3 regions of the Janibacter sp. DB-40 genome follow, and region 1 is predicted to be linked to each of the others. Evidence: riboswitches for the same ligand, from Rfam matches in the RefSeq annotation. Region 1 holds a riboswitch; each other region holds the start of a gene.

Region 1 (10,349 bases):
AAGGTCACCCGCAGGTGGTCGGGGACCTTCGACCAGTCCCACTCCCCCTCGTCGATGCGCAGCCCGGCACGACGGCCGAGGACGCTGGACAGCTGGCTGGTGATCGACGTGCCGGCGTCCGGGTCGAGCTCGGCCAGGGCGGCGCGGGCGTGATCCGGGGCGGGCACGAGGTGGCGCCGGGTGGCCTTGGGCAGGGACTTGATCAGGGCGGCGACGAGCTCGGCGCGCAACCCGGGCACCTGCCAGTCGAAGCCGGTCGGGGTCAGCTGGTTGAGCACGTCGACGGGTACGTGGACGGTCACCCCGTCGTCCTCCTGCCCGGGCTCGAACTGGTAGGTGACGGCGAGCTCGATGCCGTCGCTGCGCCAGCGCTTCGGGTAGTCGCTCGTGCTCACCGCCTCGGCGCCGGTGCGAGTGAGGCGCTCCTCGGTGAGGGTGAGCAGCTCGGGCTGCTCGTGCCGGGCCTTCTTCCACCACGAGTCGAAGTGCGCCCCGGAGACGACCTGCGCCGGCACCCGCTCGTCGTAGAACTCGACGATGTCCTCCTCGTCGACGAGGAGGTCACGCCGGCGGGCCCGCTCCTCGAGCTGCTCGAGGCGCCGCACGAGCCGGCGGTTGGCGGTGAGGAAGTCGTGCCGGCCGTCCCAGTCCCCCTCGACGAGCGCGTGCCGGATGAACAGCTCACGGCTGACGACCGGGTCGATCTTCCCGTAGGAGACGGGCCGGCCGACGACGAGCGGGACGCCGAAGAGGGTCACCCGCTCGGTCGCGAGGACCGAGGCGGCCTTCTTGCTCCAGCGCGGCTCGGAGTAGGTCCGCTTGACCAGGTGGGCACCGGCTCGCTCGGCCCAGACCGGGTCGATGCGGGCGGTCGAGCGGGCCCACAGCCGCGAGGTCTCCACGAGCTCCCCCGCCATGACGAAGGGGGGTTGCCGCCGGAAGTTGGTCGTGCCCGGCTGGATGGAGAAGCGGGCGCCGCGGGCGCCGAGGTAGTCGCGCTTGTCCTCGTCCCGCAGACCGATGTGGCTGAGCAGGCCGGTCAGCAGCGCCTGGTGGATCGTGTCCCAGTCCGGGTCGGCGTCGCGGGCGGCGGTGCGCTGGCGGGTGTCGAGCTTCTGCTGCTTGGCGGCCCGCTTGAGCTGGGCGTGCAGGTCCTGCCACTCGCGGATGCGCAGGTAGTGCAGGTACTCGCGCTTGCACATCCGACGGAAGGCGCTGCCGGACAACGCCTTCTGCTGGTCCTTGAGGTAGGTCCACAGGTGCCACCAGCCGGCGAAGTCCGAGCCCTCCTGGCGGAAGCGCGCGTGCTGCTGGTCGGCCTGCGAGCGCTTGTCGACCGGCCGCTCGCGCGGGTCCTGGATCGACATCGCGGCGACGATGACGAGCACCTCGGTGGTGCAGCCGAGGCGGTCGGCCTCGATGAGCATCCGGCCCAGGCGCGGGTCGACGGGCAGGCGGGCCAGCGTCTTCCCCGTCGGCGTGAGGCGCCGGCCACCGCCGCGACGCCCGCGGCGGTCCCCCTTCGCGCTCTTGGCTGCCGCGGTCACCGTGCCCTCGGTGTCGAAGGCCTGCAGCTCCTGCAGCAGGCGCACACCGTCGGTGATCTGGCGGGCGTCCGGGGGCTCGACGAAGGGGAAGCGCGCGACGTCCCCGAGGCCGAGGGAGGTCATCTGCAGGATGACGCTGGCGAGGTTGGTGCGCAGGATCTCCGGGTCGGTGAACTCCGGGCGCGACTCGAAGTCCTCCTGCGAGTACAGCCGGATGCAGATGCCCTCGGCGATGCGCCCGCAGCGGCCGGCCCGCTGGTTCGCCGAGGCCTGGGAGACGCGCTCGATCGGCAGGCGCTGGACCTTGGTGCGCTGGGAGTAGCGCGAGATGCGGGCGGTGCCCACGTCGATGACGTAGCGGATGCCGGGGACGGTCAGCGAGGTCTCGGCGACGTTGGTGGCCAGCACGATCCGGCGCCCGGTGTGCGAGGAGAAGACGCGGTGCTGCTCGGCGGCGGACAGGCGTGCGTAGAGCGGGACGATCTCGGTGTCGGGCAGCTGCATCGACGTCAGGGCCTCCTGCGCGTCGCGGATCTCCCGCTCCCCCGACAGGAAGACGAGCACGTCGCGCGGACCACCCGGGTCGGGCTCCGTCCACAGCTCCTCGACCGCGCGGCAGATGCCGGTGACCTGGTCGGAGTCCCCGCCGCTCTTCTCGCCGTCGTCACCGTCCTTCTCGGGGTCCTCGAGGGGGCGGTAGCGGACCTCGACCGGGTAGGTGCGGCCGGAGACCTCGATGATCGGGGCGGGGTCGCCGCTCGCGTCCGCGAAGTGGGCGGCGAAGCGCTCCGGGTCGATCGTCGCCGAGGTGATGATGACCTTCAGGTCGGGTCGGCGCGGGAGGAGCTGCTTGAGGTAGCCGAGGATGAAGTCGATGTTCAGGGACCGCTCGTGGGCCTCGTCGATGATGATCGTGTCGTAGCGGCGCAGGTCCCGGTCGCGCTGCATCTCGTTGAGCAGGATGCCGTCGGTCATGACCTTCACCGCGGTGGCGTCGCTGCTGTGGTCGGCGAAGCGCACCTGGTAGCCGATCAGCTCCCCGAGCTGGACCTGCATCTCGTGAGCTATCCGCTCGGCGACCGAGCGCGCGGCGATGCGGCGGGGCTGGGTGTGCCCGATCTGGCCGCTCGTGCCGCGCCCGACCTCGAGGGCGATCTTGGGCAGCTGGGTGGTCTTGCCGGAGCCGGTCTCCCCCGCGACGATGACGACCTGGTGCTCCTGCAGCGCCTGCGCGATGTCGTCCTTGCGGGCGACGACCGGCAGCTCCTCGGCGTAGTGCAGGTCCGCCGCCGCGACGGGTTCACGGACAGGGGCGGTCATGCGGGTCACGATACGTGCGCCCTTGTCGTCGTCAGAAGTCGATCGTCCCGACCGGGCCGACCGCGGTGCGCAGGGCGGCGTCGAGCTCGGCCACGGCGCCGGGGCGGTGCTCGGCGACGAAGCCGGCCGCGGTCCGTGCCGCGAGGGTCTGCCCGCCGAGCCAGACCGCGCCGAGGTCGCCGATGTCGAGGGTGACGTCCGGCGTGGCGTCGGTGCGGCTCACGGCGCCGGTGCCGCCGGTGGCGGTCCAGCGCCAGCTGCGGGCGTTGTCCGGGAGGATCTCGTCACGCACCCCGACGACCAGGTCCACGTCCGCGGCGTGCCCGCGCTCGGCGACGGCGGCCGGCAGGTCGACCAGGCGCAGCCAGAGGTTGTCGGTCATGCCGCTGCCACCGACGGACCGCGGCGACGGCAGCCACAGGGCGAGGACGTCGTCGGGGGCGACCCAGTACTCGGTGGTGGCCATGAGGTCGATGTCGACGAGACGCTCGGCGAGCGCCAGCCGGGCACCCGCGTCCGCGGAGAGGAGGAAGAAGACGCCGACCCGCCCCTCGGCTCGGCCCTCGCTCCACTTCGGCGAGCGGTGGAAGTGGGCGACGCCGACGTCCCGCCCCTCCCGGGTGGCCCACACCAGGCGTGCGGGCTCGCGGCTCCCCCGGCTCTCGGGGTGATCGAGGAGGAGCCGCTCGCTGTCCTGCGCGCTGCGCACGACGTGACCGGCGCCGGTGCGGGCGCACTCCCTGGCCAGCTCGTGCCAGCGCCTGCCCTGCTCGGGGCTCGCGGTCCTCGTGCGCAGGGTCGTCGCGTCCGCGAGCTCCCGGACGGCCGGTGGGGCCGCGAAGGTCGTCCCCCGGGCGAAGGAGGACATCATCGTCGAGCTGGCGACGCCGTAGCCGAAGCGACCGTAGATCCCCGGCTCGGAGGCCTTGAGGACGCTGATCGGTCGGCCCTGCTCGTGGCGCGTCCACCGCAGGTGCTCACGGATGAGCGCGGTGAGCACGCCCCGGCGTCGGTGGTCGGGGTGCACCCCGACCCAGGTCAGACCCTCGACCGGGCGAAGGGAGGCGCCGTCACCAGCCGCGGGGACCGACAGCTCGATGTCCCACGACGCGGCGATGCCGGCGTCCTCGCCGTCGACCCGGGCGATCCACGCCGCCCTGGTCGGGGTGTCGGCGAGCGCGACCTCGCGCGGGGTGCGCAGGTCGTCGGCCCAGACGAGCTGGTCGAGGTCCAGGACCGCCTCGGCCCCGGCCGGGTCCTGCGGGTCGATCCGGTGGACGGTCACGCGCGAGGTCATGCACTCGATCCTCCACCGGTCGCGCGCGGGGGCGCAACGGAATTCAGCGCGACGCCCTCTCCGGGGCCTCTCGCCGATCCCTGCGCGTGTCCGTCCCGGCGAGGGGCTTGAGCACGCCGGCCGTCGTGCGCGCAGATCGGACGGTGCCGTCGACCGTGTCCGCGGCGGCGACCGAGTACTTCAGGACGTGCGCCCCCTTCGTCACGTGGCCCGCCCCCGCGATGGCCGCCCAGTCGGAGGTCATGTTGTTGATCAGGCGCGTGCCGGTGGCGTGCTCGAAGCCATCCTGCACGGCGTGCTTGGCGCGGACCCTCGCCCCTGACGTCGTCTGCCGGACCTTGGTCCCGGCCTTGTGCCGCAGACGCTTCGACCCGCTCCCGGATGCCCCGACGGGATCGCCGTGGCGTGACTTCGCCGCGGCGGTCTCGCTCGCGCGGCTCGTCCGCCGTGCGGCGTCGTCGGCCTTGGCGCCGGCACCCAGGGGGGCCTTCACCACGTTGAAGAGCGTCTGTCGTGCGGCCCTCCCCGCGCCCGAGTAGCTGCCCTGGCCGTAGAAGGCACGCAGACCGAGCTTGCCGATCGCGTCGCCGAACTGCAGCAGTGCCACCAGGCGCAGATGCGGCACGAAGTCCGTCAGGACGTTGTCGACGGCCCGGCTCCGACCGAGGTCGCTCAACCCCTCGAAGAGGTCGTAACCCCACGGGTCGCTCGCGTCGGCCCCGATGTCCGCCAGGCGTCTGGCGACGGCCTCCTCGTCGAGCGTCGCCTGCTCGCCCTCGCGCTCGTAGCGCCGCTTGGCGAACTCCCGCTCGTCTGCCGCATCGCGCCACTGCCGGTCCACCGACACGTACCGCGGGTCCTCGGGAGACAGCTGGGCCAGCTGCGCCTCGAGTGCGTCCGAGGTCGCCACGTGCTCCTCGTAGGCCGCACGCTCGATCCGCATGACGCGCTGGGACTCGGCGAGCAGGTCCGCGTAGGGCTCGATCACCTGCGCCGCGTCGGACAGCGTGCTGGCGAGGCGGTGCAGCATCTGCGGGCACTCGTCCACCCGCGAGGCGAAGGTGACGCCCGACGGCGAGTCCCACACCCCCTTCGTCGAGACCTCGTGCAGCCGCGCCGCCGCCTCCCACATCGCATCGGCTCGGGCACGCATGGCCCACGCCCGGGTCCGCAGGAGGTCCGGCTCCCCCAGCTCGGTGTGGAACATCCGCAGGGCCATCAGGAGCCGCCCCGGAAGCGCAGGTCGACCTGCTGCTCGGTGCTGATGAAGCACCCACCGGCGTGCCGGGCCAGATCCCTCAGCGCGCGCAGCGTGCGGCACGCCTCGACCCGGAGGAGCTCCTGGTCGCCGAGGACGCCGTCGAGGGCCCGCTCGCCCGTGCCGGAGGGGAACCCGTGGACGGCCACGTCGGAGGTCCTCGCCGCGGCATCCTCGAGTCCGTCCGCGATGTCCCCGAGCCGATCCCCGAGGCGGGCGATGCCCTCGCCGTCGATCGAGATCCCGTCGTCACCCATGCGGACACCGTAGGAAAGAACGCCGCGGGGCCCGTGGAGTTGTCCACAGGCCCCGCGGGTTTCGAGGCTCGCCCGCTGCGCGGCCTCACACCTCAACCAACGCGGTTTCGAGGCTCGTCGCTAGCGCTCCTCACACCTCAACCACCGAGGTGGGTCAGGCGTTGGCGGCGGCGAAGCCCTGCTCGAGGTCGGCGATGATGTCGTCGACGTTCTCCAGCCCGACGGACAGACGCACCAGGCCGGGGGTGACGCCGGCGGCGAGGCGGTCCTCCTCCGGGCCCTGCGAGTGGGTCGTCGACGCGGGGTGGATCACGAGCGAGCGCACGTCACCGATGTTGGCAAGGTGGCTGTGCAGCTCCAGGCCCTCGACGAACTTCCGGCCCGCATCGTGGCCGCCGGCGATCTCGAAGGAGATGACCGCACCGGCGCCCTTGGGCGTGTACTTCTGCGCGTTCTCGAAGCTGGCACTGGTCGGCAGCGAGGCCCAGATGACCTGCTCCACCTGCGCGTGGCCACCGAGGTACTCGGCGACCTTGCGGGTGTTGTCCAGGTGCTTGTCCATGCGCAGACTGAGCGTCTCGATGCCCTGCCCGATGAGGAAGGCGTTGAAGGGCGAGATCGCCGGGCCGAGGTCGCGCAGCAGCTGCACGCGGGCCTTGAGGATGAAGGACAGGTTGGCCCCCATGGCGCCGTTGACGCCGAGGTCCGGTCCGAAGCGCAGGCCGTGGTAGCTCGGGTCGGGCTCGTTGTAGTTGGGGAACTTCTCCGGGTCGGCGGCGTAGTCGAACTTCCCGGCGTCGACGATGACACCGGCGATCGAGGTGCCGTGGCCACCGAGGAACTTCGTCGCGGCGTGCACGACGACATCGGCGCCGTGCTCGATCGGACGCAGGACGTAGGGGGTGGCGATGGTGTTGTCGACGATCAGCGGCACGCCGGCACCGTGGGCGATGTCGGCGATGCCCTGAATGTCGAGGACGACGTCCTTGGGGTTGCCGATGGTCTCGCCGAAGAGGGCCTTCGTGTTCGGCTTGACCGCGTCCTTCCACTCCTGCAGGTCGCTCGGGTCCTCGACGAGCGTGACCTCGATGCCGTACTTCGGCAGCGTGTACTGGAAGAGGTTGACCGTGCCGCCGTAGAGCGCGGCGCTGGCGACGATGTGGTCACCGGCCTCGGCGACGTTCATCAGCGCGAGGGTCGTCGCGGACATGCCGGAGGCGGTCATCAGGGCGGCGACGCCACCCTCGAGCGCGGCGATCTTGTTCTCGACCGCGTCCTGGGTCGGGTTCATGATCCGCGTGTAGATGTTGCCGAGCTCCTTGAGCCCGAAGAGGTTCGCGGCGTGCTCGGTGTCCTTGAAGACGTAGGACGTCGTCTGGTGGATCGGCAGCGCCCGCGAACCGGTCGTCGGGTCGGGTGCCTGGCCGGCGTGGATCTGCTTGGTCTCGAAGTTCCACGTGGTCGGGTCGGACATGTCTGTGCTCCTGGTGTGGTGCGCGCTTGACCGTGACGGATTGCCACGGACCTGGTCGTCTCCCGGGGCACCCCACCGCGGAGGAGGGTTGCCGGCCAGCTAGCCGGGGCTGTCCGCTGGCGCTCAAGACCTGCCCAGAGCATATGAGACGGCCGGTGGTCCGGCGGAGGGTGTCTCACCTCCCGGGCGAAGGGGGCGTCCCCCGTCAGTCCCCCGCGCTGCGGCGGGCCCGTCGCACCCTTCGGATCCACCACAGCCCGACGAAGGGGAGGACGAGCGGCGCGTAGGCATAGCCCGCTCCGTAGTGGGACCAGACGGTCTTGTCCGGGAAGAGCTCGGGCACGAGGTAGGACAGGGTGCCCACGGTGAGCACCCCGACGGCCTCGACGAGGATCGCCCCGGTGGCGACCCGGGCGCCGGTGCGTCCCCCCTTCGCCAGGGCAACGGTCGCGACGATGTAGATCACCGCCGCGAGCGCGGAGAGCAGGTACGCCAGCGGCGCCCGGTCGAGGTACTGGGTCAGCTGCAGGACCGAGCGGCCGGTCGCGGCGAGCGCGAGCACGGCGTAGACGGCGACGACGACCCGCCCCGGGCCGGTGCCGGTCGGCACGTCAGGCGGGGCCATGGACGTCCCAGATCTGCAGGATGCGGTAGGCCATGACACCGACGGTGAAGGCGCCGGCGATGACCACGCCCATGGCCCAGCGGGTCTTCTCCTTCAGCGCGATGAAGACGACGACCGGTGGGATGATTGGCAGCGTCAGCGCGTACGCGAGCATCGTCGCGCCCTGCCCCGTGCCAGTCACCGCCCCCTGCGCGATCGCGCTGGCGACGACGAGGACGAGCAGGGACAGCTCGACGACGGCGGTCACGAGCAGCATGGCGTCGTCGACGAGGCGGTTGATCAGCATGTAGACGAGGGCCATCACCCCGAGCACGCCGACGGCCACGATCACGACAGTGGTCAAGGGCACAAGCACGGCGCAAGGTTACCGAGCGGCGGGACTGGGACGATCACGGCATGAGTTCGCGTCGCCTGACTGCCCACGAGCTGATCGACACGGTCGTCGACGAGGGCACCTTCGTCTCCTGGGACGAGTCCCTCGATCTCGACGGCCTGGACGAGACGTACCTCGACACGCTCGACCGCGCCGCCGAGCGGGCCGGGACCGACGAGTCGGTGCTCACCGGCTCGGCCCGGATCCACGGCCACGACGCCGCACTGATCGTCGGGGAGTTCCGCTTCCTCGCGGGCTCGATCGGCCGGGCCGCCGCCGGTCGGATCGTCGCCGCGGTCCGTCGGGCCACGACCGAGCGCCTCCCCCTCATCGCGGCGACCGCCAGCGGCGGCACGCGCATGCAGGAGGGCACTCCGGCCTTCGTGACGATGGTCGACATCTCCGCGGCCGTCGTCGCGCACAAGGCGGCGGGCCTGCCCTACCTCGTCTACCTGCGCCACCCCACGACCGGCGGGGTCTTCGCGTCATGGGGGTCCCTGGGGCACATGACGATCGCCGAGCCGGAGGCCCTCATCGGCTTCCTCGGCCCGGTCGTCTACGAGACGGTCAACGGCCAGCCCTTCCCGGAGGGGGTGCAGCTCGCGGAGAACCTCGTCGACAAGGGCATCGTCGACGCCGTCGTGCCCACCGACCAGCTCGCCGGGATCGCCTCGCGCGCGCTGACGCTGCTGTCCGCGACGACCGAGGGGCACACGCACCCGCAGGCGCGCGACGCCTCCCCCGGCTCCCCCGCGGCAGACGGGGAGGACCTGGTCTGGCGGGTCACCCCCTTCGTCTCCCGGCCGGAGCCGACGCAGGAGGAGGTCGACGCGCTCTGGTCGGCGATCACGGTGACCCGGCGGGACGACCGGCCCGGCGTGCGCGAGCTGCTGCGGTACGCCGCCGACGACGTCATCCCGCTCAACGGCACCGGCTACGGGGAGCTGGACAAGGGCGTGATGCTGGCGCTGGCGTCCTTCGGGGGACGCTCGTGCGTGCTCGTCGGGCAGGACCGGCGCTACCAGGTCTCCGAGTCGATGGGCCCGGCCGCGCTGCGCGAGGCCCGGCGCGGGATGCGGATGGCCACCGAGCTCGGGCTGCCGCTCGTCACCGTCATCGACACCCCCGGCGCGGACCTCTCCCCCCACGCGGAGGAGGGCGCGCTGGCCGGCGAGATCGCCCGCTCCATCGCGGACATGACCGCGCTGACCGTGCCGAGCGTCTCGGTGCTGCTCGGCGAGGGCACGGGCGGTGGCGCCCTGGCGATGCTGCCCGCCCGGCGGGTCATCGCCTCGAGCAATGCCTGGCTGTCGCCGCTGCCGCCGGAGGGTGCGAGCGCGATCCTGTACAAGGACACCGCCCACGCTCCCCTGCTCGCGGCCCGGCAGCGGGTGGGTGCCGCCCAGATGCTGCAGGACGGGCTCGTCGACGTGATCGTGCCGGAGTCACCCGCCGCGCACGAGGACCCGGAGGGCTTCGCCTCGGGCATCGGCACCGCGATCACCGAGCAGATCAACGGGCAGCTCTAACCCGCGGCCCGCAGCTCGTCCCACACCGGCATCTCGACGACGCCGTGCGCGGTGGCGAGGTAGGTGCCCAGGAGCGGCACCCCGTGCTCGCGGCAGGAGGCGATCGCCGCCTCGTGCCAGGCACGCGCCTCGTCGTCGGGCTGGAGTCCACCGGGCCGACCGACGGCGACGACGATCCCGCCGAGCTCGCTGCCCAGGTGGCCGAGGAAGGAGTCGAAGGGTTCGCGGTGACGGACGTGCGGCTCACCGGCGAGGTCGGTGATCGTCACCGGTTGGAGCATGCGGTGGTCATCGCCGCACAGCAGGAGGCTCAGGCACCCGCCCTCGCGGTCGCTCTCGCGCACGACGAGGTCGACGACGTCGGGTGCGACGGTGGTGTCGGTCAGGGGTCGGGTGGGCCAGTCACCGGGCAGGTCTTCGAATGTCATGCCCTTCATCATGGCCACGTCGGGCGGACGCGCCGCGAGCTTTTCCACAGAGCCCGTCGCGGCTCCTCCCTCGCGCTTCGGGGCACGTTCGCGCTCAGCCGGCGCAGGTAATGTGATGAGCGGCACGTCGTCCACCCATGGCGACGGCCGTCCGTGCCCAACCCGAGCACCCAGGAGTCAACTTCCGTGGCACTCAGTGTCTTCGACCTCTTCTCGATCGGCATCGGCCCGTCGAGCTCGC
Region 2 (10,349 bases), 1.5 Mb from region 1:
GATGACGTCTGAGATGAGGGCGGTGTTGATGATGAGGTAGGTGGCGTTGAAGTCGTGCCGACCGACCTCCTCGGCCGCGATCCCCGCGATGAGCGCCGTTGCCTCCTGTCCGCCGTACTGCTCGGGGATACGTAGTCCGGTAAGCCCCATGCCCGCCATGTCCAGGGCGAGCTGGCGACGGAACTCCGCCTTCTTGTCATCGCTTTGGTAGTGCGGGGCCAGCACCTTCGCCGCAAATCTCGCGACCTCGGTGCGGTAGGCCTCTTGGTCCTCGTCAAAGGAGTAGTCCACGGCGATCAGCGCGCCGAGGGGAAGTTCGGCTCGCGCTTCTCGCGCAGGGCGGTGTAGCCCTCGACGACGTCGGGGCTCATGAAGGTGAGCATCTCGTAGGCAGCTGACTGGTCGAAGATCGGTGCAGCCTGGCGTACCCAGCTGTTGAGCGTGCGCTTGGTCAGGCGGATCGCCTGCTGGGCGCCGGTCGCCATGACGTTGGCGACGCGCAGCGCCTCGTCGAGGACCTCCTCGCGGGGCAGGGCCTTGCTGACGAGCCCAATCCGTTCGGCCTCCTCGCCGGTGAGCATCTCGCCGGTCATCAGGTAGTAGCGGGACTTCGCCATGCTGGTCAGCAGCGGCCAGATGATCGCGGCGTGGTCGCCGGCGGCCACGCCGAGCTTGACGTGCCCGTCTCCGAGCTTCGCGTCCTTGGCGATGATCGAGATGTCGGACAGGAGTCCGACGACCGTCCCGGCACCGACCGCGACGCCGTTGATCGCGGAGACGATCGGCTTTTCACACTCGATCATGCTGTAGACGATGTCGCTCATCTCCTTGAGCATGTGTGACACCCGCTCGTGGTCGCCGGCCAGCCGCTCCACCATCTCCAGGTCGCCCCCGGCGCTGAAGGCCTTGCCGGCCCCGGTGACCACTGCCACACGGATGCTCGGATCTTCGGAGACGTCGCGGAAGACGCGGGCCAACTCGCCGTGCATCTGCTCGTCGGTGGCGTTGTACTTCTCCGGCCGGTTCAGCGTGATCTTGAAGACGCCGTTGTCCAGACGGTCGAAGGCAAGCTGGTCGTAGGTGCTGAAGTCCATGGTTCTCCTAATCGAATGAACAGTCATTCAGTGCTATTCTGAATAGTGGTTCATTCACCCGTTTCTGTCAAGGGTGGATGTGAACAGGCACGAATGAACCTTCACTCGCGATGTAGCCGGCTGGGTACCATCGGTCGCGAGACGCCACTCCACCCCAGAAGACGACGAGGCATCGCACACGTGTCCAGCAGCACGACAGACCAAGAATCGGCGAGAGCGGAGCGCATCGAGCGCCGTCGTCGCCAAGTGATCGTCAGTGCGGCGAAGATCCTGTACGAGACCGGCTACCACGGCATGGTCATGCAGGCCGTCGCCGACGATGCGGGGACGAGCGTCGGCCTGATCTACCAGTACTTCGGCGGCAAGAGCGACGTCCTGCGGGCGGTCATCCTCGACATCCTCGAGGACTTCCACCGCACCGTCCCCCCGGCCATGCTCGCTGTTGGAGATGACCCCGAGGCACGGATCCGCGCCGGCTTCACCACCTTCTGCACCACCATCGACCAGAAGCGGGAGGCCACGCTGCTGGCCTACCGCGAGTCCCAGACCCTGACCGAGGAGGGTCGGGCCGAGCTGATGCGACTGGAGACCGAGACGATCTACCCCATCCGGGAGGCGGTCGAGGACGGCATCCGCTCGGGCGCCTTCCGCGAGGTCTCGTCCGCCCTCGTGGCGCACAATCTGAAGATGGCCGCCCACGGCTGGGCGCTCAAGCACTGGGACCTCGCCGCGGAGATGTCCCTGATGGAGTACGTCGAGGCGGAGCTCGACCTCACCTTCGCCGCCCTGCGAACCGTCGGCCCCTGACGCCGAAGCCCCTACTCCCGGACGTCGGCCGGGCCGTCCGTCAGGGGCAGCCCGGCCGCGGCCCAGGCCTCGACGCCCCCGACGACGTCGGTCGCGTCGACGCCGAGCGCGCGCAGGGACGCGGCCGCCAGCGACGAGCTGTAGCCCTGCCGGCACAGGACGACGACCTGCACGCCGGCGATCGCCTCGGGGATGCGGTGGGGGCTCGTCGGGTCCAGCCGCCACTCGAGGACCGTGCGGTCGATGACGACGGCGCCGTGGATCTCCCCTTGGCGGCTGCGCTGCACGATGGTGCGGGTGTCGACGAGGAGGGCGCCCCCCTTCGCAACGGTCCACGCCTGCTCGGGGGTCATCCGGGCGACGCCGGACCGGACCTCCTGCAGGAGCCGGTCGACCTCGCTCACGTCACCTGGACGAGCGCGCCGTCCGGGAGCGACCCGGCGGCGACCGTCTCACCCACGACCGGCGCTCCCGGGACCTCGCCGACGACGAGCAGCCCACCGGAGGTCTGGGCGTCCGCGAGCAGGATCAGCTCGTCCTCGCTGATGCCGTCGGCGGACAGGTGCGGGCGCACCCAGTCGAGGTTGCGCTTCGAACCCCCGGGCACGTGTCCGGCCGCGAGCGCCTCCCGGGCTCCGGCGACGTAGGGCACGGCAGTCGCGTCGATCCGGGCGGCCACGCCGGAGGCCCGCGCCATCTTGTAGAGGTGCCCGAGCAGGCCGAAGCCGGTGACGTCCGTCGCCGCGCGCACCCCGGCGGCGAGGGCGGCGCGGGCGGCGTCCCGGTTGAGGGCGGCCATGGAGGCGATGGCCTCCTCGCTGCGCTCCCCCGTCGCCTTGTGCCGGTTGTTGAGCACGCCGACGCCCAAGGGTTTGGTCAGGCTGATCGGCAGCCCCGCCTCGGCGGCGTCGTTGCGCATCATCCGGTCGGGGTCGGCGGTGCCGGTGACCGCCATCCCGTAGATCGGCTCGGGGGCGTCGATGCTGTGCCCGCCGAGGACGGGGCAGCCTGCCTCGGTGGCCACGTCGAGCCCGCCACGCAGCACCTCGCGCAGGTGGTCGGTCGAGATCAGCTCGCGCGGCCAGGCGACGAGGTTGATCGCCATGATCGGCTCACCGCCCATCGCATAGATGTCGGAGACGGCGTTGGCCGCGGCGATGCGACCCCAGTCGTAGGGGTCGTCGACGACGGGCGTGAAGAAGTCCGACGTGGAGAGCACCGCCTGGCCCCCCCGGATGCGCACAGCGCCCGCGTCGTCACCATCGTCCAACCCGACGACGACATCCGCGCCGGGCGGGCTCGCGCCGTACAGCCCGGCGACGATCTCCTCGAGCTCACCGGCCGGGATCTTGCAGGCGCAGCCACCGCCGCGCGCGTACTGGGTCAGGCGAACGGGGTCCATGTCAGGAGGCTAGGCCACGGCATGGCCCGCCGGAACCCGGGTACGAGGAACGCATGGGCCACGAGGACATCGTCGAGCGGCTTCTGCGCGATCACGGGACCACCTACGCGCAGGAGGCGGGGATCCGACTGCGGGACACGCCGGCCCCGCTGTTCCAGCTGCTGTGCCTCACCCAGCTCTTCTCGGCACCCATCGGTGCCTCCGTCGCCGTGGCCACGATGCGCGAGCTGCTCGGGGCAGGATGGACCACACCGGAGCACCTCCTCGACTCGACGTGGCAGGAGCGGGTGGACGCGCTCGGCCGCGGGGGCTACCGCCGGTACGACGAGAGCACGGCGACGTACCTCGCGGAGATGGCCCAGCTGCTGCAGGAGCGGTGGCGGGGTGATCTGCGCCGGCTGCACGAGGCGGCCGAGGACGAAGGGAGCCTGCGTGCCCTGCTGGAGGAGTTTCCCCGCGTCGGCCCGACGGGCTCGGGGATCTTCTGCCGTGAGGTCCAGGCCGTCTGGCCGGACCTGCGGCCGCAGGTCGACGAGCGGGTGCGCCAGGGCGCCAGAGCGGTCGGCCTCCCCACCGACCCGGAGAAGCTCGCCGCGCTCGTCGACGGCGACGATGTCGCCCGGTTGACCGCCGCCCTGGTCCGCGTCGACCTCGACGACTGACGGTGCGGACCTGGGGGCGCACGCCCACCCCCGAGGTCCTATGGTGGGCCGTGGAGGCGTCTGGGTTCCTGGTGGTCCCCCCGGTCTTCAACACCGGTGAGGCCGAGCATCTCGGTCTGGCGGGTTCGATTCCCGTCCGTCTCCGCCACGCATTGCCCGTGTCACGACGTGCGCGCCCGTGCGACGCTGCGACGTGACCCGGGCGCGCAGTGCATGACACAGGCACGACCAGTCCCGGACGAAGGGAGCGCCAGGTGACCACGATCGACCCTCGTCGGGCGATCCCCCGCACGGACGCGCTCCTGGCCGAGCCCCCCTTCGTCGCCGCCGCCACGCGACTGGGCCGCTCCACGGTGCGCGCCGTCGTCAACCGCGCCCAGGACCGCGCCCGCCGCGGTGAGATCGCCCCGGGGGACGTGGCGGCCACCGCCCTGGCCGGCCTCCCGACCCGGGCCTCGTCCCTCACTCCGCTGCTCAACGCGACCGGCGTGGTCATCCACACCAACATCGGGCGGGCGCCCCTGTCCCCCAGTGCCGTCGAGGCGATCGTCGACGCCGCCGGCTACGTGGACGTCGAGATGGACCTGGCCTCGGGCGCGCGCAGCCGGCGTGGTGCCGGGGCACTCGCCGCCCTGCGCGAGGCCGTGCCCGAGGTCGGTGACGCGCTCGTCGTCAACAACGGCGCCGCCGCGCTCGTCCTCGCGACGACCGCCCTCGCCGCGGGCAAGGAGGTCATCGTCTCCCGCGGGGAGATGATCGAGATCGGCGACGGCTTCCGCCTGCCGGACCTCATCGCCTCGACCGGCGCCCGGCTGCGCGAGGTGGGCACGACCAACCGCACCCACCAGCGCGACTACCTCGACGCGATCGGCCCGGAGACCGGATGCATCCTCAAGGCGCACCCGAGCAACTTCCGGGTCGACGGCTTCACCACGGCGGTCGGGTACGAGGAGCTGCGTGACGCGGTGCGCCCGGACGGCTCGCCCGTCCCGCTCGTCGCCGACATCGGCTCCGGCCTGCTGGCCCCCGACCCGCTCCTGCCCGACGAGCCCGACGCGAGCACCGCGCTACGACAGGGCGCGACGATCGTCACCGCGAGCGGCGACAAGCTGCTCGGCGGCCCCCAGGCGGGCCTGGTCCTCGGTGACGCCGACGTCGTCGCGTCCCTGCGCCGCCACCCGCTCGCCCGGGCGCTGCGGATCGACAAGCTGACCATCGCCGCGCTCGAGGCGACGGTGCGCGGGCCGGCCCCACCGGTGGCGGCCGCACTCCACGCGCGCGCCGACGCGCTGCTCCCCCGGGTCGAGCGCCTGGCCGCCGCGCTCGGCCGCGGCGTCGTGCCCGTCGAGGGACGGGTCGGTGGCGGCGGCGCCCCCGGGGTGCCGCTGCCCGGCTGGGCGGTCGAGATCCCCGTCGCCGCGGTCGAGCGACTGCGCACCCCGCCTCCCGGCACCCCGGCCGTGCTCGCCCGGGTCGACGAGGGCCGCGGCCTGATCGACCTGCGCTGCATCCCCGCCGACCACGACGGCGACGTGGAGGCGGCGGTGCGCATCGCCCTTCGCGATGGGTCCGACGCGGTGACCGGGGCCGACGAGCGGCCCGGTCTGCCATGAGACCGGTGTCATGAGGCGGGTACTGGCCACGGCCGGGCACGTCGACCACGGCAAGTCCACCCTCGTGCGGGCCCTGACCGGACGCGACCCGGACCGGTTGGCGCAGGAGCGTCGGCGCGGCCTGACGATCGAGCTCGGCTACGCGTGGACGACGCTGCCGAGCGGGGCCGAGGTCGCCTTCGTCGACGTGCCGGGCCATCAACGCTTCGTCGGCACGATGCTCTCGGGGCTCGGGCCCGCGCCGACGGTGGTCTTCGTCGTCGCCGCGGACCAGGGGTGGCAGGCCCAGAGCAGCGAGCACCTCGCCGCGGTCCACGCGCTCGGGATCACCGACGGGCTGCTCGTGCTCACCCGGTGCGACCTCGCCGACGCCGAGCAGCGGGCGGAGGTGCGCTCCCAGGCGACCAGGCGACTCGCGGCGGCCGGCCTCGACGTGCCGGTCTGCGAGGTCTCCGCCGTGACCGGCGAGGGCCTGGAGTCGGTGCGTGAGGGGTTGGACGCGCTCGTCGACCGCATGCCGACGCCCGACCCCGACGCGCCGGTGCGGCTGTGGGGCGACCGGTCCTTCTCCATCTCCGGGGCGGGGACGGTCATCACCGGCACCCTCGGCGCGGGCACCCTGCGCAGCGGCGACCGGCTGACCCTCCTCGACCACGGCACCGCCCGCGAGGTGACCGTACGCGGTCTGCACAGCCAGGACTCCGCCCGCGAGCAGGTCGGTCCGGTCTCCCGGGTCGCGGTCAACCTCCGCGGGGTGGAGGCCGACACCGTGGGCCGATCGCTCGTCCTGCTCACCCCGGACGCCTTCGAGCCGGCCGATGTCGTCGACGTCGCCCTGACCCCCGTCGACGGGGACGAAGGGGTCGCCCCGGCCGGCCGGACCGCTCACCCCCGCAGGTGGCGACGCTGCACGTGGGGTCGGCGGACGCCAGCGTGCACGTGCGTCCGCTCGGTGCCGGGTTCGCTCGGCTGACCTCGGGGGTGGTCCTGCCGTGGCGGGTCGCCGACCGGGCGATCCTGCGCGACCCGGGCAGCCGCCGGTTGTGGTCCGCGCGCGTCGTGGACGTCGACCCGCTCCCGCTGTCCCGGCGGGGCGCGGCGGGCCGGCGCGCCGAGGCGCTGTCCACCGGGGACCTGTCCGCCGTGCGGCTGCGGTCGCGGGGCGCCGACCGGGAGGAGGTGCTGGGCCGGCTGGGCCTGACCGCGCCGGCCGGCGCCGTCCGAGTGGGCGACTGGCTCGTGGACGGGACCACCCTGGCCGACTGGCAGGCGCGCCTCGTCGCGGCCGTCCGCGAGCACCACCGACGCGAGCCGTTGAGCGCCGGGATGCCGGTGGCCGAGGCGGCCCACCACCTCGGGCTGGCGGCGCACCTGCCGCCCTCGCTGGGGCAGGCGGCCGTGCGGGCGCTCATCGGGCCGGCCGGCCTGGCCCTGACGGACGGGACCGTCCACGACCCGGCCGCGGGAGGACTGGGCGCCGCGGAGGCGAGCATCGCGGCCGTGGAGGAGAAGCTGCGGGTGACCCCCTTCGTCGCCCCGGAGCGCGGTGAGCTGGCCGACCTCGGTCTCGGGGCCACCGAGCTCGCCGCCGCGGCCCGGCTCGGCCGGCTGCTGCGCCTGCCCGACGACGTCGTCCTGCTGCCCGACGCACCGGCACGGGCCATGCGGGTGCTCGCCGGGCTGGAGCAGCCCTTCACCCTCAGCGCAGCGAGGCAGGCCCTCGGCACCACCCGGCGGGCCGCGGTGCCGTTGTTGGAGCACCTCGACGGGCGCGGCTGGACCCGGCGGGTCGACGGAAGCCTGCGCGAGGTCGTGCGCTAGCCCCCGGCGGCCGGACAGCACGGCGCCCGGCCTGCAACACCCCCTGCGGGCTGCAGACCGGACGACGTGGGCTGACTCCGCTGCCGGTCGGAGTCAGCAGTGGCGACGGTTGAGCGTGGTGATCAGCCGGCGGCCAGCTCGAGCGTGGTCCGCACCGGGACGCCGTTGGTGAGGTTGTCCGCGACCGGGCAGTGGGTCGAGACGGCCTCCTCGAGGCGGCGGTAGTCCGCGTCACTCTCCGGGCCGGTCAGGGTGACCTCGAGGTCGATGCCCCGGAAGCCCGGCCGCACGCCCTCGGCGGTGCCGAAGAAACCCCGCAGGTCGATGTCGCCGGAGAGCGCGACGTCCACTCCGTCCAGGCGCAGGCCCAGCTTCTCCGCCCACACCTGGTAGGTGATGACCGTGCAGGAGGCGAGCGCGCCGAGCAGGTGCTCGACGGGGTTGGCGCCGAGGTCGGTGCCACCGAGACCGGCCGGCTCGTCGATGGTGAAGGTGTGCTGGCGCGCCGAGAGGGTGACCTCCGTGGCGGTGCCGCGCACGAGGGCGCCGGTGACCGAGGTGGTCACCAGGTTCGGGTCGGTGGTGGTCTCGTCGATCGTCTGGCTCATGGCATGACTCTTTCGTCCAGGGCTCAGGTGAACCCGCGCTTGACGCGGCCGGTCGACCGCGTCCAGGTCCTCACCCGGGGCACCCCACCGAGGGTGGAGGGTTGCCGCCCAGCAAGCCGGGGCTTCGCGCTGGGACTCATGACCAAGACATAACGTCACATATTGCGACCCATAATGTCCAGTTATGTGTCTGACGGTCCGGCATCCGGACGCCGGGGGGTCAGCTCGACCGTGAAGAGCGGCAGGAAGAGCTGCGCGAGGGGCCCGATGGCGACGGCGTAGAGCACGGTGCCGACACCGACGACACCGCCGAGGAGCCACCCGACGGCGACCACGGAGACCTCGAGCCCGGTGCGCACCAGCCGGATCGAGCGCCCCGTCACCCGCGCCAGCCCGGTCATCAGGCCGTCACGCGGACCGGGACCGAACTGCGAGCCGATGTACATGCCCGTCGCGATGCCGTTGAGGACGACACCGCCGACCAGCAGCGCGATCCGCCACCCGAGGGCCTCCGGCGTCTGCAGGAGGGCGAGGACGACGTCCGCCGAGGGACCGATGAGCAGGGCATTGCCGATCGTGCCGACGCCCGGCTTCTGGCGCAGCGGGATCCAGGCCAGGAGGACGATCAGCGAGACCCCGATGACGATCGTCCCGAAGGTCAGCGGGAGGTGCTTCGAGACGCCGACGTGCAGGACGTCCCACGGGATCTGCCCGAGCGTGCCGCGGATGACCATCGCCATCGAGGCGCCGTAGAAGAAGAGCCCGACGAGCAGCAGCGGCAACCGGATGCCGAGCCGGCCCGCACGCAGCTGGGCGAGGGGGCCGATGTCGGCGAGCTGGCGGTTGCGCACGCGCGTCGGCGCCTGCGGGGACGACGGGTCGGAGAGCGGCATGCCCCCAGTCTCGCCCACGCCCCGGGGTGGGCGCTCAGGGCACGTCGTCGGGCCGGTCCGGGGGACGAGGCGCCGGGGCGCTGTGGAACCATCCCCGGCTGTGCACCGGGCAGTGGTCCTCGTCGTGGGCCCGGGCCCCGCTCAGGCCGCCCACGAGCACGCGGCTCGCCCAGCGGACACGACGGCGCAGGATGACCACGAGCAGCGCGAGCGAGAGGACCAGCGGCGGCCACAGCGGGCTCGGGCCGAAGTCGGGCGGGATCTCGTAACCGCCGTCCTCGAGGCCGGCGGCGCGCTCGAAGTGGTTGCGCGACAGGGGGAAGAGCAGGCTGTCGAGGTAGTACGCCGTCGGCAGCGCGAGGGGGCCACCGACCACCGTGCCGATGGCCCACTGGTCGACGTGCCGGGACTCGTGCCGCGCGATCGCCTCGACCAGGTCCGGGCGGGCGTTGGTGTCCGACCCGAACCGCACGTAGGACTCCTGGCCGGGCAGGGCGACGCCGGACGCGTCCAGCTGGCCGATCCAGCTGACGAAGACGTCCCCGACGACGCTTCCGCCGCCGTCCGGGGTCGGGGCCGGGGAGAAGGCCACCAGTACCGAGGAACCCGAGCAGTGCTCCATCCCGGCCGCCCGGGTGGCCACGAGCATGACTCCACCGATCGGCGCGTTCACCGCCGCGCGGGTCCTGGCCCACAGTCCCGGCGCCACATCCGGGGTCGGGGTCTCCGCCACCACCTCCTCCGCACCGGCGGCGAAGCGGACGCCGCAGTCCTCCAGCACCGCCATCTGCGTGCGCGCCGCGGCACCGACGAGCAGCAGCACCGCGAAGCCGGCGAGGGCGACGGTGCCGACCCGCTGGCGACGACGACAGGCGGTGCATGCCGCGGCGCGTCTGCGACGGCGACGGCGCGCCGGGGGCAGCAGCCACACGAGCCCGAGGAACCCGAAGCACAGCAGGAGCGCCGCGCCCCGGACCGACCGGAGCACCCGCGAGCGGGACGAGGAGCCCGCGACGTGTCTCCCGCCCTCCATGGCGTCTCCCCTTCATGAGGCCGCTCCCGACGGCGGCTGCTCATGAGATTACCCCGCCGGCGGGGGCCCCAACCGGAGCGCGAGGACCCTCGGCCGTCAGTCGCCGACGACCTTCTTGCCGCGGGCGACGACCTTCTTGTCCGGCGCGAAGACGACCGAGGTGTCCTTGTCCGCGTAGTCGAACTGGTTGAGGAAATAGCGCATCGCGTTGATCCGGCCACGCTTCTTGTCGTTGGACCTGATGACGATCCACGGGGCGTGCTTGGTGTCGGTCCGCTCGAACATCTCCTCCTTCGCCTCGGTGTAGGCCTCCCACTTGTCGAGGCTCTCCAGGTCCATGGGCGAGAGCTTCCACCGGCGCACCGGGTCGATCTGCCGGATGGCGAAGCGGGTGCGCTGCTCCTGCTGGGTCACCG
Region 3 (10,349 bases), 490 kb from region 1:
TGGAAGATCTCGGGGTTGGTCTGCGGCTGCGGCCGGAAGGTGACGTCCCTCGTGCGGTAGAAGTCACCGCGGTAGGTGAAGCCCTCCTGGTCCCACAGCCCCCGCAGGACCTCGATGAACTCCGCCGCGCGGCGGTAACGCTCCTCGTGGTCGAGCCAGTCGAGACCGAGCTCGGTGTACTCCTTCTTGAACCAGCCGGAGACGACGTTGAGCGCCAGTCGGTTCCCGCTCGTGGTCTGCGCCGTGGCGGCGAGTTTCGCGAGGATGTGCGCCGGCCACTGACCGGGGTGCACGGCGGCGATGACCTTTAGCCGCTCCGTCGCAGCGAGTAGGTCGAGTGAGAAGGACACCGACTCGTGCTGGGCATCGGCGCCGTAGGACGCGAGGTAGCGCACCTGGGTCAGGGCGTAGTCGAAGCCGACCTGCTCGGCGGTACGGGCGACGTCGCGGTTGTACTCGGGGGAGTGGTCGGTGCGCTGCTCGATGTCGGAGACGACGAGGCCACCGGAGACGTTGGGCACCCAGTAGGCGAAGTTCAGGGGGTCGGGGAAGGCCAAGGTCAGGCTCCGTTCGGGGTCGTGGTGAGGGCGCTCAGGGGGTGGTAGCCACCGGCGTGGTGCACCAGTGGCGGGCGTCCGGTGATGTCGGCGGTGTCGACGCGCGCGACGGCGATGAAGCTGTCGCCCACGTCGACGAGGTCAACGATCTCGGTGACGAGGCGCGCTGCGCCTCCGTGGATGAGCGGGAGGCCTCCGTCGTCCACGGACCAGGTGCCGTCCTCGACGAAGCGGCGGTCCCGGTGGCCAGCGAACCTGCTTGCGACGGAATGCTGCTCGTCCGACAAGAGGTGGAGCGCAGCCCTGCGGGACCGGCTGATGGTCGCCAGGGAGCTCGACGTCTTGGAGATGTTGAAGCTGACGAGCGGTGGGTCGACCGAGACCGAGACGATCGAGATCGCGGTGAAGCCGACGTGTCCGGCGCTCGAGCTGCCGGTGACGACCCAAGTGCTCGCGGCGGCGCCACGGAAGACATCACGCAGGTCGAGTGGTTCGAGGACGTCGACGAGGGGAGTGCTCATGGGTCCTCCTCAGGAGGTGTGTGTGAGTGCAGGCGTGATCGCGCTTGGCCGGGCCACGTCATGACGAGGGGGCTTCTCGCGCTGGGCGAGAAGGCTCGGGGGAACGGCGGCGGCCGTCGTCAGATGGCGCGACAGGCGCTGACGCCGCGACGCATGAGGTCGACGATGCGGCGGCTGAAGAGCTCCTGCTCGAAAGCAGGGCGCAGGGGAGTGGTCACAGCGGACCCGGAGTGGTGCATCGATCCTCCATCGATCCTGGCGTGAGCACCTGCCCCGGAGGGTGGTTGCTGCGGCGTCGTCGAGCCAGATCTCTCGGCCGCTCTGGATGGGTGCTCCCAGTAGAAGCCTGCAACCGCTCGCCGGTCAATTCGTGTCTCGCCAGTTGGGCCGGGCGTCCACAGCCATACAGCTCATCGCGCCGGCATCCACAGCTTGTCGAACTGCTTCCCGCACGCGTTGCGGGACAACGATTCTGGAGGTGGACGAACAACCGAAAGCGGGGGAGTGGCATGGCCCGAGGCACGACGATCCACGATGTCGACGAGATCAACCACATCGAGCTGACCGGACGGATCAGCGGTGCGCCCACCACGCGGGAGCTGCCGAGCGGTGACGAGCTGGTGACGCTCCGGCTCGTCGTCACCAGGGCAACCGGCGGTCCGGTCGACACCATCGACTGCGCCTGCTGGTCGGCGGGCGCACGACGGGCTGCGGCGCGCTTCGTCGACGGTGACCGAGCGCGGGTCGAGGGGGCGCTGCGTCGACGCTTCTTCAGGACCCCCGGTGGTCCCGCCAGTCGGTACGAGGTGGAGGTGCGCCGGCTCGTGCGGGACCGACGCTGAGTGCGCTCAGCGGGCGGCGAGAATCCAGGAGACCATCTGGTTGTACGGGGTCGGGATGCCGTGCTCCTGGCCGAGCGCGGTCACCCGGTCCGCGAAGAGGGCGACTTCGGTGGGACGACCGGCCACCACGTCCTGCAGCATCGACGTCAGCCCGTCACCGGGAAGGCCCCGCAGGACGCTGTCCCACCGGGTCAGGTCGGCGTCGCCGAGGTGCACTCCCTCCGCCCGGGAGAGCGCGACGACCTCGTGGGCCAGGGCGAGCATGAGGGAGCGGGCCGGTCCCTCGTCGGTGAATGCCGCGTACGGCCTGCGCAGGACCGCCGAGGCCTGGTTGATGGCGGTGTTGACCATGAACTTCCACCACATCTCGTGGCGCATGTCCGCGGGGGTCTGCCACTCGAGACCAGCAGCGTCGAGGGCGGCACCCACCGCGTGCACCCGCTCGGTGGCGGCCAGCCCGGGTGACGTCCCGATCACGAGGTGGCCGGGGGAGAGGTAGGTGACTTCGGACCCCTCTCGTCCGGCGGCCATACCGAGGGCGATGCACAGCACGACCCCGTCGCTGCCGAAGCGCTCGGCGATCGTCACCTCGCTGTCGAGGCCGTTGAGCACGGAGACGAAGGTCGTCCCCGGTCCGACGACGGGGGCGATGTCGTCGAGCGCGGCGGCCAGGTCGTGGTGCTTCACCGCGACGAGGACGAGGTCGGCGTGGAAGTCGTCCACTCCCGGCTCGACCACGCGTGCGCGCAGTGGCTCACCGTTGACCGTGGTCGGGGCGCCACGGAGCCGGGCGGCGCGGTCACCCGACGCCACGAGCGCGGTCTCCATGCCCCCTTCGACGAAGTGCGCGGCGTACATGGCTCCCATGGCGCCCGCGCCCACGACGGCCACGGTCCTGATCTGCGTCTCGGTCACACCGACAAGGTAGGCCACCTCGACGGGGCCGGTGGCGGACCGTTCCGCTCAGGGCGACGCACGCAACCGCTCCAGCAGGGCCACGGCGTCGTGCGGGGCGTGGCCCTTGGCGTCGTTGTCGAAGTAGACGTGGACGTCGGCTCCCTCCGCCGCCCACGTGCGGCACCGGTCCGCCCAGGTATCGAGGGCCTCGGAGGAGTAGCCGCTGGTGTACAGCTCCGTGTCGCCGTGCAGGCGCACGTAGTGGAAGTCGGCGGTCGAGTCGCCCATCCGTGGCCAGCGACCGGCGCTGTCCGCGACGACCATGCAGATGCCATGGCGACGCATCAGCTCGCGGGCCTCGGGGCAGTCGAAGCTCGGGTGCCTCGGCTCGAGCGCGTGGCGGACCGGCTGGTCGATCGGGACGTGCGGGGCGGGCCGGCCGAGAACCCGGTCCTCCCGCAGCTTGTCGTCGTGGCGCGCCGCGAGGTCGACCGTCTGGCCGATGGTGCGCGGGAGGAGGTCGAAGAAGGTGGTCAGCAGCGCCTCGTCGAAGGCCAGTCGCTCGGGCAGCTGCCACAGGATCGGGCCGAGCTTCTCGCCCAGCGCGAGCACCCCGGAGGCGACGAAATTGGCCAGCGGCGACTCGACGTCCCGCAACCGCTTCATGTGCGTGATGAAGCGGCCACCCTTGACCGCGAAGCAGAAGTCATCAGGGGTCTCCTCCCGCCACCTGGCGTAGGAGGTGGGTCGCTGCAGCGAGTAGAACGAGCCGTTGATCTCCAGCGAAGGGAGCTGCTCGGCGGCGTGGGCGAGCTCACGGCGCTGGGGGAGACCTACGGGGTAGAAGTCCCCGCGCCAGCCCGCATAGCGCCACCCGGAAGTGCCGATGTAGTAGCGCGCCACCGTGGCGACGCTACCGCCTTCCCAGGCCGTGCCGGAGGGGGTGCGTAGAAGCTCCTGTCACGGGTAGGGGAGGAGTGCGTACCCGACGAAGGGAGAGTAGCCATGCCCATGACGAAGAACGGCAAGGTCATCGAGGACGAGCTGCCCAGCACCATCCAGCGGTCCGACGAGAAGGCCCAGGAGACGTTCGCCAAGGCCCATGACGCGGCGGTCGAGGAGTACGGCGACGGGCAGCGCGCGCACCAGACGGCCTACGCGACCCTGAAGCGCACCCACGAGAAGGTCGGTGACCACTGGGAGCCCAAGGACCACACAGGCCCCTCGGACGCACAGGCCGCCGGCGGGCGCGACACCGACAGGGAGACCGCCGAGGGCGTCGATGCGAACGCCACGAAGGAACACCTGTACGACATCGCCCAGAGGCTCGACATCGAGGGCCGGTCCGACATGGACAAGGACGAGTTGGTCGAGGCGATCCAGAAGGAGAACCGGAAGGAAACCGCCGAATCACGCGATGACTGAGTCCGCAGGGGAGACAGACGCGACGATTCAGGGGAGACTCTGCGAGTGGGGTTGGACCACGCAGTATTGACATAATGTGGATTATCGGCGAAACGGAGAGAGGCTGACATGGCCAGGAGCAGCACCGACCAGGACTCACAGGGCTTCGACGTACGAGTCGAGCTTCTCAAGTCCCTGATGGCGCACGTGCAGGATTCGACCTATCCCTCCAACACGCAGTTGGACATGATCGAGGAGCTGCTGACGGAGAAGGAAGAGCCCGCCTATCTCAAGATGTTGCTCGGGTTCGTCGACGATGCGCGGTTCCCCAGCGTGCCAATGCTGGCGCGGATCAAGAGGTTTACCTGACAAGTATCCTCGGGGTCATGAGCCGGCACCCGAGACCGGATCGTGCAGTCCCGGTGGGGTCAGAATCCGTCGGGCGTGAAGTCGACCTGCGTCGGCGGGGCCAGTGCCTCCTTGGAGACGATGCGCCGCGCCGAGGTGTAGAGCCCCATCACGGACGAGCCGTCGCGGAGCTCGCCGCGCGTCGCCGCCGTGAGGATCTCGGCTGCCTCGGCCTCCATCGTGCGGCCGTGCCTGCTCGCGAGTTCCGACAGGCGACTCTGGACGCCGTCGTCGAGGTCACGGATCTCGAATGTCATCTGGATCACACCCTTCCGTCCCAAAACTACCCGGTCCATCAGGCCGTGTCTCCCCACTGACCCGGGATGCGTGTCCCGACGGGGCAGAATCAGCGCATGAGAGTTGATGTCGAGGTCAGTGCCCACATCCGGGCTGCGGTCGAGGACGTGGCCGCCGTGGCCGGCGACCCCGCCCGGGCGCCCGAGTGGTATGCCAACATCCACGCCGTGAGGTGGCGGACCACTCCCCCGGCACGAGTGGGGTCCCGGATGGACTTCCAGGCGCAGTTCCTCGGCCGTCGGCTCGCCTACATCTACGAGATCGTGAAGCTCGAGCCCGGTCGGCGAATGGTCATGCGCACCGCGGACGGTCCGTTCCCGATGGAGACCACCTACACGTGGGAGCCCGCGGACGGTGGAACCCTGATGACGCTTCGCAACCAGGGCGAGCCGCGGGGCTTCTCCAAGGTGGCTGCCCCGATGATGGTCAGGGCGATGAGGTCGGCGATGACCAAGGACCTGGACCGTCTGGCAGTCCTGGTCGCCTCCTGACGCGGCTGCGCCGGCGGCTCAGGCCGAGGTGTCGATGACGCAGAAGAGGTTGCCGTCTGGGTCGGCGAGGACGACGAAATCGGCGTTCTCTGGGTACTCCCACTCGACGCGACGGGCACCGAGCGTGATCAGGCGAGCGACCTCGGCCTGCTGCTCCTCGGCGCTATCGGTCCACAGGTCGAGGTGGGTGCGGTCGTCCGAGTCCAGATGGACCCGGGGCCCGGAGCTGCCGGGCGGGACCAGGAAGTCCGGGTTCGCGTCCCGTCGGTACCCCAATGCCTCGCCCCAGAAGGCAGCCCCCAACCGGGTGTCTGACACATTGAGGACGATCGCGCCGAGCCTGAGCATGCCACGACGCTACTGCGCCACTCCCCTGCCGGCCGGCATCCGTTGTTGAACAGGTCAGTCCGGTCGCCCGCGGGTACGGAACCACCCGGCGACGAGTGCGCCGGAGAGGTTGTGCCAGACCGAGAAGACCGCGCCCGGGAGAGCGGCCACCGGGGTGAAGAAGGTGGCCGCGAGCCCGGAGGCCAGACCCGAGTTCTGCATGCCGACCTCGATGGCCATCGTGCGAGCGGTCAGCTCGCCCTGACCTGTGGCCCGCCCGAAGGCGTAGCCGATGCCGATCCCGATCGCGTTGTGCAGCAACACCGCGAGCGCGACGACCAGGCCCGCTTCGACGAGCTGGTCCGCGGACAGGGAGACCACGATCGCGACCACGCCGCAGATGACGGCGACCGAGAGCCACGGCAGGGCTGGCAGGACGCGTCTGACCAGGTGCGGCAGTGCCGTTCGCACGATGAGACCGAGGACCACCGGCACGAGGACGATCTGCAGGATCGTGATCGCCATGCCGCGCCCGTCCACGGGCAACCGCTCTCCCACGAGCCACAGCGTGAGCAACGGCGTCATGACGGGAGCCAGCAGGGTCGAGACCGAGGTCATCGTCACGGACAGGGCGGTGTCGGCACGAGCCAGGTAGGCGACGACATTGCTCGCGGTGCCTCCGGGGACGCAGCCGACGAGGATCACGCCGGCCGTGAGCTCGTCGGAGAGCCCGAGCGCCCGGGCGACCCCCCAACCGACGAGCGGCATCACCGCGTACTGGGCGACGACACCGAGCGCCACCGGCAGGGGGCGCATCAGGACGAGGCGGAAGTCCGGCAACGTCAGGGTCAGTCCCATCCCGAACATGATCACCCCTAGCAGCGGGGTGATCAGCCCGGCCTGGCTCGAGATCGGGCCCGGCAGCGCCCACCCGAGCGCCCCGGCCAGCAGCACCAGGATCGGGAAGATCGTCACCGCGCGGCGAGCGCTGCGGTCCTCGACTGCTGTCGGCGCACTGCCGGTGACCGGGGACCCGGTCTCGTCCGTGGTGGTGCTCCTCACGACGTGGCCACCGAGCCGGAGATGTAGTTGGCCAGGTGCTCCGCGGTGAGCGTCGAGCGGTCCTCGACCAGCTGGCGCGGCGTGCCCTCGAACACGACCCGACCGCCCTCGTGGCCGGCGCCCGGCCCCAGGTCGATGATCCAGTCCGCGTGGGCCATGACCGCCTGGTGGTGCTCGATGACGACGACGGACTTGCCGGAGTCGACAAGCCGGTCGAGCAGACCGAGGAGGTTCTCCACGTCGGCGAGGTGCAGGCCGGTGGTCGGCTCGTCGAGGACGTACACGCCCCCCTTCTCCCCCATCTGCACGGCGAGCTTGAGGCGCTGACGCTCACCGCCGGAGAGCGCGGTGAGCGGCTGTCCGAGCGTCAGGTAGCCCAGGCCCACGTCGACGAGGCGGGTGAGGATCCTGTGGGCGGCGGGCAGGCTCGCCGGGCCGTCCTTGGCGAAGAAGGCCGTCGCCTCGTCCATCGACATCTCGAGCACGTCGGCGATGTTCTTCCCGGCCAGCTCGAACTCCAGGACCGCGTCCTGGAAGCGTCGTCCCTCGCAGTCCTCGCACGGCGACTCCACCGTGGCCATGACGCCGAGCTCGGTGAGGATCACGCCGGCCCCGTTGCACGTGGGGCAGGCTCCCTCCGAGTTGGAGCTGAAGAGCGCGGGCTTGACGCCGTTGGCCTTGGCGAAGGCCTTGCGCACCGGCTCCAGGAGCCCGGTCCAGGTCGCGGGGTTGCTGCGACGCGAGCCCTTGATCGCGGCCTGGTCGACGATGACGATGTCGTCGCGGTGGTCGAGTGAACCGTGCACGAGCGAGCTCTTGCCCGAGCCCGCGACACCGGTGACGGCGACGAGGACGCCGAGCGGGATGTCGACGTCGACGTCCTGCAGGTTGTGGGTGTCGGCACCACGGATCTCGAGCGCTCCGGTGGACTCGCGCACCGACTCCTTCAGCCGCGCCCGGTCCTCGAGGTGGCGACCGGTGAGCGTGTCGCAGGAGCGCAGCTCCTCGACCGTCCCCTCGAAGACCACCTCTCCCCCCTTCGCCCCGGCCAGCGGACCGAGGTCGACGGCGTGGTCGGCGATGGCGATCGTCTCCGGCTTGTGCTCGACGACGAGGACGGTGTTGCCCTTGTCCCGCAGGCGCAGGAGCAGGTCGTTCATCCGGTCGATGTCGTGCGGGTGCAGCCCGATGGTCGGCTCGTCGAAGACGTAGGTGACATCGGTCAGCGAGGAGCCGAGGTGGCGGATCATCTTGGTCCGCTGCGCCTCTCCCCCGGACAGCGTCCCCGCGGGACGATCGAGGGAGAGATAGCCCAGACCGATCTCGGTGAAGGAGTCGAGCAGGTGGCGCAGACCCTTCAGCAGCGGCTCGAAGCCCGGCTCGTCGAGATCGCGCACCCACCCGGCCAGGTCGTTGATCTGCATCCGGCACAGGTCGGCGATGCTCTTGCCGTTGATCGTCGACGACCGCGCCTCGGGGGTCAGCCGGGTCCCCTCGCACTCCGGGCACGTCTGGAAGGTCACCGCCCGCTCGACGAAACGGCGCACGTGCGTCTGCATCGCCTCGGGGTCCTTGGAGAGCATCGACTTCTGGATCTTCGGGATGATCCCCTCGAAGGTGAGGTTGACGCCCTCGACCTTGATCTTCGTCGGCTCGGACCACAGCATGGTCTCCAGCTGCTTCTTGGTGAACGCCGCGATGGGCTTGTCCATCGGCAGGCCCATGCCCTCGAAGAGGCGCCCGTACCAGCCGTCCATCGAGTAGCCGGGGACCGTGAGCGCACCCTCGCGCAGCGACTTGGTCTCGTCGTAGAGGGCGGTGAGGTCGATGTCGCTCACCTGGCCCATGCCCTCGCAACGCGGGCACATGCCACCGAGGTAGACGGCCTGCTTGACGGCCTTCTTCTCCACGCGCCCGCCGGACTTCTCCGTCGACATCATCCCGCTCGCCCTGCGGGTGGGGACGTTGAAGGAGAAGGCCGTCGGCGGCCCGACGTGCGGCTCACCGAGGCGCGAGTAGAGGATGCGCAACATCGCGTTGGCGTCCGTCGCGGTACCCACGGTCGAGCGCGGGTTGGCGCCCATGCGTTCCTGGTCGACGATGATCGCCGTGGTCAGTCCCTCGAGGTGGTCGACCTCGGGCCGGGCGAGCGAGGGCATGAAGCCCTGCAGGAAGGCGCTGTACGTCTCGTCGATGAGGCGCCGCGACTCGGCCGCGATGGTGCCGAAGACGAGGGAGCTCTTGCCCGACCCGGACACTCCGGTGAAGACGGTCAGCCGACGCTTCGGGAGGTCGACGCTGATGTCCTTGAGGTTGTTCTCCCGCGCGCCCTGGACGCGGATGAGGTCGTGGCTGTCGGCGGTGGTGGTCATCGGCACTCCGGGACGTGGGCGGGTCTACTCCTCCGATCCAAGCAGATCGGGGCTCCCCTCCCCCACCACCGAGGCGACGAGTGTCCGGGCGACGAGCTCACCGCGCGCGATGGCGGTCTCCTGGTCCCCCCGCAGCATCCCGGTGAGCGTCCCGAGGTACGCGACGGCCACCTGGTCGGCCAGGTCCTGTGCCCGCTCCTCACCGGCGACCTCCTCCGCGAATGCGCGCAGCCGGGCGTGCAGGAGTTCGTCCTCCGCCTCGAGCATCTCGGCCACCGCCTCGGGGGGCCGATCCATCGCCGCCGCCGTGCCGCTGAAGGCGCACCAGCGCTCCTCGAGCCGCTCCCGCTGGTAGCTGCGCAGGGCCGGGAAGATCGCGAAGAGACGACCGGTCGGCGAGTCGGCCGCCGCGATGGCTGCGTCCCAGGCCTGCGTCCAGTCCGCGAGCCGACGCTCGAGGGCCGCGGCGATCAGGCCGTCCTTGTTGCCGAAGTTCGAGTACAGCGTCGCCGCCGACGCCCGCGCCCGCCTGAGGATCACGTCGACCGGCGTCAGCACGACACCGTCGACGAACATCAGCTCGTCCGCGGCGGCGAGCAGACGTTCCCGGGCCGGCCGCTTGCGGACGTGGGTGGTCATGGTCACAACCTAACCGTAACGCGCGTTTCGATTACCTGTGAAACGTGCGTTACTGTCGACGAGTTCCCGAGTCGACCCAAGGAGTCCCATGACGACGCTGCACATCGCCGGTGAATGGCGCACCGCCGCCTCCGGTGAGACCCGAGACATCACCTGCCCCGCGGACGGATCCGTGGTCGTGACCGTGGACGAAGGGGGCGTGGCCGACGCCCAGGACGCCGTCCGCGCCGCACGGTCGGCCTTCGACAACGGCCCGTGGCCGAACACCCCGGCCCCAGAGCGGGCCGCGCTGCTGCACCGCCTCGCCGACCGTCTGGAGCGCGAGCTCGACGACGTCGCCCGCATGGAGTCCCAGGACACCGGCAAGCGCCTCGTCGAGTCGCGCATGGACATGCAGGACATCGTCGCGGTCTTCCGCCACTTCGCCGCGCTGGCGCAGGCCGAGGCCGGCCGCGTCGTCGACCCCGGCACCCCGGACGTCTCCTCGCGGGTCGTCCACGAGCCCGTCGGCGTGTGCTCGATGATCACGCCG

The links. Region 1 has a riboswitch for S-adenosylmethionine ahead of PVE36_RS05740 (bifunctional o-acetylhomoserine/o-acetylserine sulfhydrylase). Riboswitches for the same ligand answer to the same signal wherever they lie in the genome.
Region 2: it holds a riboswitch for S-adenosylmethionine, as region 1 does, so the genes downstream of both, PVE36_RS14890 (OsmC family protein) here and PVE36_RS05740 (bifunctional o-acetylhomoserine/o-acetylserine sulfhydrylase) in region 1, are expected to answer to the same signal.
Region 3: it holds a riboswitch for S-adenosylmethionine, as region 1 does, so the genes downstream of both, PVE36_RS07990 (flavin reductase family protein) here and PVE36_RS05740 (bifunctional o-acetylhomoserine/o-acetylserine sulfhydrylase) in region 1, are expected to answer to the same signal.

What each region holds. Positions count from the first base shown of each region.
Region 1 is NZ_CP120360.1:1,201,151-1,211,499, reverse strand. It holds gene hrpA (ATP-dependent RNA helicase HrpA) at 1-2,867, opposite strand, end outside; gene PVE36_RS05755 (GNAT family N-acetyltransferase) at 2,899-4,164, opposite strand; gene PVE36_RS05750 (hypothetical protein) at 4,208-5,383, opposite strand; gene PVE36_RS05745 (hypothetical protein) at 5,383-5,679, opposite strand; gene PVE36_RS05740 (bifunctional o-acetylhomoserine/o-acetylserine sulfhydrylase) at 5,834-7,153, opposite strand; SAM riboswitch class IV at 7,171-7,284, opposite strand; gene PVE36_RS05735 (hypothetical protein) at 7,359-7,778, opposite strand; gene PVE36_RS05730 (hypothetical protein) at 7,765-8,133, opposite strand; gene PVE36_RS05725 (carboxyl transferase domain-containing protein) at 8,175-9,680, shown strand; gene PVE36_RS05720 (hypothetical protein) at 9,677-10,108, opposite strand; gene PVE36_RS05715 (L-serine ammonia-lyase) at 10,295-10,349, shown strand, end outside.
Region 2 is NZ_CP120360.1:3,089,553-3,099,901, forward strand. It holds gene PVE36_RS14845 (acyl-CoA dehydrogenase family protein) at 1-291, opposite strand, end outside; gene PVE36_RS14850 (enoyl-CoA hydratase/isomerase family protein) at 297-1,094, opposite strand; gene PVE36_RS14855 (TetR/AcrR family transcriptional regulator) at 1,275-1,901, shown strand; gene PVE36_RS14860 (rhodanese-like domain-containing protein) at 1,913-2,305, opposite strand; gene selD (selenide, water dikinase SelD) at 2,302-3,303, opposite strand; gene PVE36_RS14870 (endonuclease) at 3,357-3,965, shown strand; tRNA gene PVE36_RS14875 (tRNA-Sec) at 4,018-4,113, shown strand; gene selA (L-seryl-tRNA(Sec) selenium transferase) at 4,220-5,578, shown strand; gene PVE36_RS16260 (GTP-binding protein) at 5,589-6,551, shown strand; gene PVE36_RS16265 (SelB C-terminal domain-containing protein) at 6,512-7,399, shown strand; gene PVE36_RS14890 (OsmC family protein) at 7,522-8,007, opposite strand; SAM riboswitch class IV at 8,038-8,151, opposite strand; gene PVE36_RS14895 (hypothetical protein) at 8,190-8,900, opposite strand; gene PVE36_RS14900 (hypothetical protein) at 8,935-9,933, opposite strand; gene ppk2 (polyphosphate kinase 2) at 10,030-10,349, opposite strand, start outside.
Region 3 is NZ_CP120360.1:1,686,541-1,696,889, reverse strand. It holds gene sfnG (dimethylsulfone monooxygenase SfnG) at 1-563, opposite strand, end outside; gene PVE36_RS07990 (flavin reductase family protein) at 560-1,078, opposite strand; SAM riboswitch class I at 1,322-1,410, opposite strand; gene PVE36_RS07985 (single-stranded DNA-binding protein) at 1,588-1,920, shown strand; gene PVE36_RS07980 (2-dehydropantoate 2-reductase) at 1,927-2,835, opposite strand; gene PVE36_RS07975 (DUF72 domain-containing protein) at 2,884-3,720, opposite strand; gene PVE36_RS07970 (ChaB family protein) at 3,823-4,242, shown strand; gene PVE36_RS07965 (hypothetical protein) at 4,351-4,590, shown strand; gene PVE36_RS07960 (hypothetical protein) at 4,650-4,886, opposite strand; gene PVE36_RS07955 (SRPBCC family protein) at 4,983-5,417, shown strand; gene PVE36_RS07950 (VOC family protein) at 5,436-5,765, opposite strand; gene PVE36_RS07945 (bile acid:sodium symporter family protein) at 5,820-6,806, opposite strand; gene PVE36_RS07940 (excinuclease ABC subunit UvrA) at 6,803-9,178, opposite strand; gene PVE36_RS07935 (TetR/AcrR family transcriptional regulator) at 9,203-9,817, opposite strand; gene PVE36_RS07930 (aldehyde dehydrogenase family protein) at 9,906-10,349, shown strand, end outside.